Regions from separate parts of the Pseudomonas tensinigenes genome, predicted to be linked through region 1. Evidence: predicted binding sites of a transcription regulator. Region 1 holds the regulator's gene; the other holds the start of a gene.

The links. The regulator FliA, encoded in region 1, starts transcription of late flagellar genes. The targets are predictions, from matches to a motif close to CTAAAGTTTNNNNNNNNNNNGCCGNTAA.
Region 2: the regulator FliA is predicted to act here: its motif matches at 1,043-1,070, upstream of HU718_RS25460 (methyl-accepting chemotaxis protein).

What each region holds. Positions count from the first base shown of each region.
Region 1 is NZ_CP077089.1:2,049,887-2,055,946, reverse strand. Features, by position in the region: gene HU718_RS09060 (chemotaxis protein CheA) at 1-1,083, opposite strand, end outside; gene HU718_RS09055 (protein phosphatase CheZ) at 1,138-1,926, opposite strand; gene HU718_RS09050 (chemotaxis response regulator CheY) at 1,945-2,316, opposite strand; gene fliA (RNA polymerase sigma factor FliA) at 2,483-3,223, opposite strand; gene fleN (flagellar synthesis regulator FleN) at 3,220-4,050, opposite strand; gene flhF (flagellar biosynthesis GTPase FlhF) at 4,167-5,507, opposite strand; gene flhA (flagellar biosynthesis protein FlhA) at 5,519-6,060, opposite strand, start outside.
Region 2 is NZ_CP077089.1:5,756,033-5,759,243, forward strand. Features, by position in the region: gene HU718_RS25455 (M48 family metallopeptidase) at 24-842, opposite strand; gene HU718_RS25460 (methyl-accepting chemotaxis protein) at 1,106-3,211, shown strand, end outside.

The DNA of each region.
Region 1 (6,060 bases):
CGGTGGCGGTGTTGCCGGCGCACGGGCCGGAGCCGGTGCAGCAGCGGCAGCCGGTTTTGGCGCTTCGGCTTTTGGCTCAGGCTTGGCGGCAGGCTTGGGCGCTGCAGCAGCGGCCGGTGCCTTGGCGGCAGGCGTGGCGACGGTCGAAGCACTGCCAGCAGCGGCGGTGCCGACTTCGGAGAACTTGCCTTTACCGTGCAATTCGTCGAGCAGCGATTCGAACTCGTGATCGCTGATCAGATCGCTGCCGGCAGCGGCGGCCGCTGGAGCAGCCGGCGCCGGTGCCGAAGCAATCGCCGACTCCAGCGCGTCCACGGCAAAGTTGCCCTTGCCATGCAACTGATCGAGCAGGGCTTCGAATTCGTCGTCGGTGATGTCGGAGCTGTCGCCCTTGGCCGGAGCCGCAGGGGCTGCCGCCGCTGGTGCAACCGCGTCCACCGCGAACTGGCCCTTGCCGTGCAACTGATCGAGCAACGACTCGAACTCGGCATCGGTGATTTCATCGCTCGCGGCTTCAGCGGCCGTTTGCGCAGGTGCAGCAGCGGCCGGGGCCTCGGCTTCGGCCTTGACGGCGTTCAGCGAATCCAGCAGCTGTTCGAATTCGTTATCGGTGATGTCGCCCGACGCGTCGCCTTCGACGACCAGTTCTTCGATCATCTCGGCCACTGGCGAAACCGGGGCTGCGTCCGCCGATTGCGGTTCGGCCAGACGCGCCAGGGCGGCCAGCAGTTCCGGGGTGGCCGCGGTGATCGGCGCACGCTCACGAACCTCAGTGAACATGCTGTTCACCGCGTCCAGTGCTTCGAGGACAACGTCCATCAGTTCTGCATCAACGCGACGCTCACCCTTGCGCAGGATGTCGAACACGTTTTCGGCGATGTGACAGCACTCCACCAGCTCATTGAGCTGAAGGAAGCCGGCGCCCCCTTTTACAGTGTGGAAACCGCGAAAAATTGCGTTGAGCAGATCTGCGTCATCCGGGCGGCTTTCCAGCTCGACCAGTTGTTCGGACAGTTGCTCAAGAATCTCGCCGGCCTCAACCAGGAAATCCTGAAGGATCTCTTCATCGGCGCCGAAGCTCATTAATGGGGTGCTCCTACAGGTCTAAAAACCCAAAAAACCTAAAATTCCAAAACTCTAGAACCCGAGGCTGGATAACAAATCGTCCACATCGTCCTGACCGGACACAACGTCTTCTCGTTTATCGGCATGAATCTGCGGACCTTCACCCTGCGAGAGATGTTTTTGTGGATCTTTTTCTGCAAGCATCGCGGCGCGGTCATGTTCGATGCCCGCAAAGCGGTCGACCTGACTGGCCATGAGCACGAGTTTGAGCAAATTGCTTTCGACTTCGGTGACCAGTTGAGTCACACGCTTGATCACCTGACCGGTGAGGTCCTGGTAATCCTGGGCCAGCAGGATGTCGTTGAGATTGCTCGACACCGCACGGTTGTCCGTGCTGCTGCGTGACAGAAAACCGTCGACCCGGCGCGCCAGTTCACGGAACTCTTCAGCCCCGACCTCGCGACGCATGAAGCGACCCCAATCGGCACTCAAGGTCTGCGCTTCATCAGCCAGACTGTTGACCACCGGCGTGGCGCTTTCCACCAGATCCATGGTGCGGTTGGCCGCGGCTTCCGTCAGCTTGACCACATAGCCCAGGCGTTCGGTGGCGTCGGTGATTTGCGACACTTCCTCGGCCTGCGGCATGTTCGGGTCGATCTGGAAGTTGACGATCGCACTGTGCAGTTCACGTGTGAGCTTGCCCACTTCCTGATACAGGCCACGGTCACGGGTCTGATTGAGCTCATGGATCAGTTGCACAGCGTCGCCGAACCTGCCTTTTTCAAGGCTTTCGACCAGTTCGACCGCGTGTTTTTTCAGGGTCGACTCGAAATCGCCCTGTGAAGATTCGTTATGCTCCATAGCTCCCCCGCGCGTTCATCAGCCGATGCGTTCGAAAATCTTCTCGATTTTGTCTTTCAACGCCTGAGCCGTGAAAGGTTTGACTACGTAGCCGTTTACACCGGCCTGAGCGGCCTCGATGATCTGCTCGCGCTTGGCTTCTGCAGTCACCATCAGCACTGGCAGGTGCTTGAGTTTTTCATCGGCACGCACGTGGCGCAGCAGGTCGATACCGGTCATGCCCGGCATGTTCCAGTCCGTTACCAGAAAGTCGATGCTTCCGCTGTTGAGCACTGGAATGGCAGTCACGCCATCGTCAGCCTCGACGGTGTTGGTGAACCCAAGATCACGCAGCAGGTTCTTGATGATCCGCCGCATCGTTGAGAAGTCATCAACGATGAGGATTTTCATGTCTTTGTTCAATTCGACCTCCAAGCAGTCTTAAACGCGCCCAGCACCTGGACGCGCCACTTCAATCAATCGGCGCAGCACTCGAAGACTGTCTGGAGCACAACAGAGCAAGACCGGTGCCGTTCATCACCGCACCAGCCTCGTTCGCAGTGTCCCCACACTGCCTTCAGCGCGCTCGCCACTCCCCCAAACGCCCCCGCAAACGGGCCGCGCACTGGCTGTGTAACTGGCTGACCCGCGATTCACTGACGCCAAGGACTTCACCGATCTCCTTGAGGTTCAGCTCTTCGTCGTAGTACAGCGCCAACACCAGTCGCTCACGCTCCGGCAAATTGGCAATCGCGTCCGCCAGCGCCGCCTGGAAGCGTTCATCTTCCAGATCGCGTGACGGCTCCATATGAGCACTCGCGCCATCCTCGTGCAGCCCTTCGTGTTCGCCGTCCTGCAACAGGTCGTCGAAACTGAACAGGCGACTGCCCAAGGTGTCATTCAAAATCCCGTAGTAATCGTCGAGACTCAATTGGAGTTCGGCCGCAACCTCGTGATCTTTAGCATCACGGCCGGTTTTAGCTTCAATTGAGCGAATTGCGTCGCTGACCATCCGGGTATTGCGGTGAACCGAGCGTGGCGCCCAGTCCCCTTTGCGCACTTCGTCGAGCATCGCGCCGCGGATTCGTATGCCCGCGTACGTTTCGAAACTGGCGCCTTTGCTGGCGTCATATTTGGTCGAGACTTCGAGCAGGCCGATCATCCCGGCCTGGATCAGGTCTTCGACCTGCACACTCGCCGGCAAGCGTGCCAGCAAGTGATAGGCAATGCGTTTGACCAGTGGCGCGTAACGCTCGATCAACTCGTACTGCGCGTCACGTGCTGACTTCTTGTAGTAGTTCATACCGCTTGCTGTCATAGCACGGGCCCTGCCGTTTGCTGCACGAGGCGCTCGACGAAAAACTCAAGGTGGCCACGCGGGTTGGCGGGCAGCGGCCAGGTGTCGACCTTCTGCGCGATCGCCTTGAACGCCAGTGCGCACTTGGAACGCGGAAAGGCTTCGTACACCGCACGCTGCTTCTGCACCGCTTTACGCACGCTTTCGTCGTAAGGCACGGCGCCGACGTATTGTAGAGCGACGTCAAGGAAGCGATCCGTGACCTTGGTCAACTTGGCAAACAGGTTGCGCCCTTCCTGCGGGCTCTGCGCCATGTTGGCGAGGACGCGGAAGCGGTTCATGCCGTAATCGCGGTTGAGCAGTTTGATCAGCGCGTAGGCGTCGGTAATGGACGTCGGCTCGTCGCAGACCACCAGCAACACTTCCTGCGCGGCGCGTACAAAACTGACTACCGAGTCACCAATACCCGCAGCGGTGTCGATCACCAATACGTCGAGATTGTCGCCGATGTCGCTGAACGCCTGAATCAGACCGGCGTGTTGCGCCGGGCTCAGGTGCACCATGCTCTGCGTGCCGGACGCGGCCGGGACGATGCGGATGCCACCGGGGCCTTGCAACAGCACGTCGCGCAACTCGCAACGGCCTTCGATGACGTCGGCCAGCGTGCGTTTAGGGGTCAGCCCCAACAATACGTCAACGTTCGCCAGACCGAGGTCGGCGTCCAGCAGCATGACCCGACGGCCAAGCTCTGCCAGCGCCAGCGACAAGTTCACTGACACGTTAGTCTTGCCGACGCCACCTTTGCCGCCGGTCACCGCGATCACCTGTACGGGATGCATGCTGCCCATGTTATTTCTTTACCTTGTCTTGCATAGACGGAGGCCACATTACTGGCTGCGCGTTCACAACCGGAACAATGCATGGCAGACCATCGATGTAGGTACAAAAACTGTTCATGAATACCTCAGCCTACCTGCTTGGTCGGGCTGTGATAGATATCAGCGAACATGTCAGCCATGGCTTCTTCGCTGGGTTCTTCCTGCATTTGCACGCTGACGGCGCGGCTGACCAGTTGATGACGGCGCGGCAGATGCAAATCATCCGGAATCCGTGGGCCATCGGTCAGGTACGCGACCGGCAATTCATGACTGATCGCCAGGCTCAACACTTCGCCAAGGCTGGCCGTTTCATCCAGTTTAGTCAGGATGCACCCGGCTAGCCCGCAACGCTTGTAACTGTGATAAGCGGCGGTTAGAACCTGTTTCTGGCTGGTGGTTGCCAAGACCAGATAATTTTTTGAACGAATGCCACGTCCGGCCAGACTTTCCAGCTGCATGCGCAGCGCCGGATCACTGGCTTGCAGGCCGGCAGTATCGATCAATACCACGCGTTTGCGCAGCAGTGGATCCAGTGCCTGCACCAGCGATTGGCCCGGATCGACGTGAGTCACCGGCACATTGAGAATGCGGCCCAGCGTCTTCAGTTGTTCCTGAGCGCCGATGCGGAAACTGTCCATGCTCACCAGCGCGACATTCTGCGCGCCGTATTTCAGCACATAACGCGCGGCAAGCTTGGCGAGTGTAGTGGTCTTGCCCATGCCGGCCGGGCCGACCATGGCAATCACACCGCCCTCTTCCAGCGGCTCGACTTCCGGCACGGCAATCATCCGCGCCAGATGCGCAAGCAGCATGCGCCAGGCCTGACGCGGTTCTTCGATATCAGTGATCATCGCCAGCAGATCGCGCGACAACGGGCCGGACAGACCGATACGTTGCAGACGGCGATACAGGTTGGCTTGCGCCGGACGGCTGCCTTGCAGCTGATTCCAGGCCAGAGTGCCGAGCTGAACTTCCATCAGCTCGCGCAGGCTGTTCAATTCAAAACGCATCGAATCCAGTGCGCGCGGATCAACACCGCCGGAGGACTGCGCAGGCGCCGGGGCCGGACGCGCCGGGGCGGCGTAAGTCGGCTCGCTCAGCGGTTCAGCGGCAGTCAGCGGCAGGCCAGCGGTCAACGGCAGGCCGGCGAAGATCTGGCGGTTGCTATTGCCATCGGCTTCGCCACGCAGGCTCAACTCGGCCTGGGCAGTGACGATGCGCGACTGGGTCTTGCGCAGCTCGTCTTCGAGTTCCATGTTCGGAACCCGTGGCGCCAGCGCCGACAATTTGTAATCCAGTGCCGCCGTCAGCTCGACACCGCCGGCAATGCGGCGGTTACCAATGATGGCGGCATCAGCGCCCAGCTCATCACGAACCAGCTTCATGGCCTGACGCATATCGGCGGCAAAGAAACGCTTAACTTGCATAAACCACTACCTCAGCCGTTGGGCCCTACTGTCGCAACGATGGTCACTTGCTTGTTGTCCGGTATTTCCTGGTAGGCCAGCACATGCAATCCAGGGACTGCGAGGCGGCCAAAGCGCGAGAGCATCGCGCGGATCGGGCCAGCGACCAAAAGGATCACCGGCTGACCTTGCATTTCCTGACGCTGCGCCGCTTCGATGAGCGAACGCTGCAGCTTCTCGGCCATGCTTGGCTCCAGCAGAACGCCCTCTTCCGAGCCTTGTCCTGCCTTCTGCAGACTATTGAGCAATATTTGTTCCAACCTTGGTTCCAAGGTGATCACAGGCAGCTCCGACTCAGTGCCTACAATGCTTTGGACGATGGCGCGGGATACGCCGACCCGTACAGCGGCGACCAACGCGGCGGTATCTTGACTCTTCGCGGCGTTGTTGGCGATGGCTTCGGCAATGCTGCGGATATCGCGCACCGGTACGTGTTCAGCCAACAGCGCCTGCAGCACTTTGAGCAACTGCGACAACGTGACCACGCCCGGCACCAGCTCTTCAGCCAGTTTCG
Region 2 (3,211 bases), 2.9 Mb from region 1:
AGAGCGTGGGAACGATCATCGACTCAGGATTTCGGCGCTTGTTCGTACAGCGGCATAACCTTCGGAATCGCCGCCTGCAACGAAGCAATCCGGCTGGTCGAAGCCGGGTGAGTGCTCATGAACTCCGGTGGCGAACCTTCCGACGCCTTGCTCATCTTGTTCCACAGAGTGATCGCGGCATTCGGGTTGTAACCGGCGCGTGCGGCCAGTTCCAGACCAATCAGGTCGGCTTCGTTTTCGTTGGCACGGCTGTTCGGCAGGGTCATACCGTAGTTGGCCACGGTGTCAGCCAGCGCCAGACTGTCCTGACCCAGACCGAGCAACGCACCCGCGCCCTGCTTGGCCATTTCGATCCCGTAGGCCTTGGACATCGCTTCACGACCGTGCTCGCGCAGGGCGTGGGCGATTTCATGGCCCATGACCGCGGCGATTTCATCGTCGGTGAGTTTCAGGCTGTCGATCAGCCCGGTATAGAAAATGATCTTGCCGCCAGGCCCGCAGTTGGCGTTTAGCTCGTCGCTCTTGATCAGATTGACCTCCCACTGCCATTGCGCCGCATCCGGACGGAAGTTCGGCGCCTGGGCGATCAGGCGGTTGGCAATCGCCTGAACCCGCTTGGCCTCGGGACTGGTCTTGTCCAGCACACCTTTGCTGGAGGCTTCGCCGACGGTTTTCTGATACGACTGGGCATACATCTGGTCGACCTCTTGCGAGGACAGCATGCTGAACATGTACTGCTTGCGCTCCACCCCCACGGCGCCGCCGCTGGTGGTGTTGACCGACTGACAACCGGCCAGCAACAGCGCTGCGCTCAGTGCACTTACAACCATTGTCTTGTTCATTCAAAAGCTCCCTGAAAACCTGTCGCGTATCGTAGGCGGGTAATTGTATCGGCGCCAGATACAACGGACGTGTTGCAGCGACTTTCAGACGTTTCCCACTTGGCCTGTCGTAAAAAATTCACAGCCACCACTGAGCCCGGTGCAACTGCGTCGCGCACTGATCCATTTGCGACATCGGCTTGCAATTGCACCGGCTCGCACTCATGGCCCAATGCCGCCTGCCGATACATCAGCGCAGACGTCCTCTTGCGTGCGGAGCTCCCATGAAGTTCAAGTCGATCCAGTTTTCCGTTGCCGCCCTGGCCGGCGCCATCGTGCTCAGCGTGGTGGCCGCGCTGGTGCTGTATGCGCTGTTTTCCGGCGCGCGCACGCAAGAAATGGTGCAGCAGCGCACCCAGGCGCAGTTCGAGCAAGTCATCGAACAGCGCCTGACTTCGCTGGCACAAACCCAGGTCAGCCAGATCCAGCGCGAACTCGAAGCGCCGCTGCTGATCGCCGGCGGACTGGTGCGGGTCAACGCCCTGCTCGGCACACCGGGCGCCGATGGCCAGCCGCGCCTGAGCGTCAGCCGCGAACAACTGATCAGCCTGATCAGAGAGAACGTCGAAAAGAACCCGAAGATTCTCGGCACCTACATCGGCTGGGAAAAGAATGCCCTCGACCACGATGACGCGGCCTACGTCGGCACCAGCGTGGTGGGCATCGATGCCGCCAACGGGCGCTTCCTGCCGTGGTGGTTCCGCAACGATGACGGCACCCTCGGCCTGGACAAACTGGTCGACGTCGACGACCAGAAAACCCTGTCCACCGGAGTGCGCGCCAGCGAGTACTACTTGTGCTCGAAGGAAACCAAGAAAGCCTGCGTGATCGATCCGGCGCCGTACAAGGTCGGCGACAAGATCGTCATGCTCGCCTCCTTTATTGAACCGATCATGCTCAACGGCGCTTTCCTGGGCATCGTCGGTGCTGACCTGTCGGTGAACTTCATTCAGGAAATGCTCCTAGGCGCCAACCAGAAACTGTACAGCGGCGCCGGGCAGATGGCCCTGATCGGCGGCAACGGGCGGATCGTCGCTTACACCAAAGACCCGAGCAAGTTCGGTGAAAAAGTCAGCGATATCCTCGACGCCGAGCAGACCGCCAACATGGCCAATCTCAAGCGGGGTGAAGTGACTTACTCGGTCAACAAGGACAAGGGCCGCATCGAGTTGTACCTGCCGTTCGGCATCGGCCAGACCGACGCGCGCTGGACGTTGATGCTGCAACTGCCGCTCAACGCGGTGATGGCGGATCTGCAAAAACTGCAGGCCGACCTCGATGCGCAACGCAAGTCCGACACCTTCGGCATGGCCATGGTCGGTCTGCTCATCGCCGGCATTGGCTTGCTGGTGATCTGGCTGGTCGGCCACGGCATCGCCCGACCGCTGAAGCAAATGGTCGCCATGCTCAATGACATCGCTCAGGGTGAAGGTGATCTGACCCGACGCTTGAGCAGTGATCGCAGCGATGAATTGGGCTCGATCGCCAAGGGCTTCAACACCTTTTTGGCCAAATTGCAGGCGATGATCACGCAGGTAGTGACGTCGGTGCAGAGCGTCAGCGATTCCTCGGAGCACACCGCCGACATCGCCATTCGCACCAACATCGGCATTCAAAAACAAATGGCCGAGATTGATCAAGTCGCCACGGCGGTACAGGAAATGACCGCCACCGCGCAGGATGTGGCGCGCAACGCGACGCAGGCGGCGCAAGCGGCCAGTCATGCTGATCAAGCGGCCAGCCAGGGCATGCAGATTGTCCGTGACACCTCGAACTCGATTGGTGTGCTGGCGGTGGAAATCGGTAAGGCGGTAGACGTGGTGCAGACGCTGGCCAAGGACAGCGAAAACATCAACGCGATTCTCACGGCGATTCGCGGGATTGCCGAGCAGACCAATTTGCTCGCCTTGAACGCGGCGATTGAAGCGGCGCGTGCCGGCGAGCAGGGTCGTGGTTTTGCGGTGGTGGCAGACGAGGTGCGTAATCTGGCGCAGAAAACCCAGAAAGCCACCGAAGAAATCCAGAGCATGATCCAGCAACTGCAGCAGGGCACTCGCGATGTGGTGCGAGTCATGGAAGACAGCCAGAACCGCACTGATGAAAGCGTGCAGCACGCGGCGAAAGCGGCTCAAGCGCTGGAAACGATTACTCACGCGGTGTCGGTGATCAACGACATGAACACGCAGATTGCCAGCGCGGCGGAAGAGCAGAGCGCGGTGGCCGATGACATCAATCGCAATGTGATCAACATTGGGCAAGTGGCCAATGAAGTCGCGGGCGGTGCGGATGAGTCGAGTTCGGCGAGTGCTGATTTGACCAAGCTGGCAGAG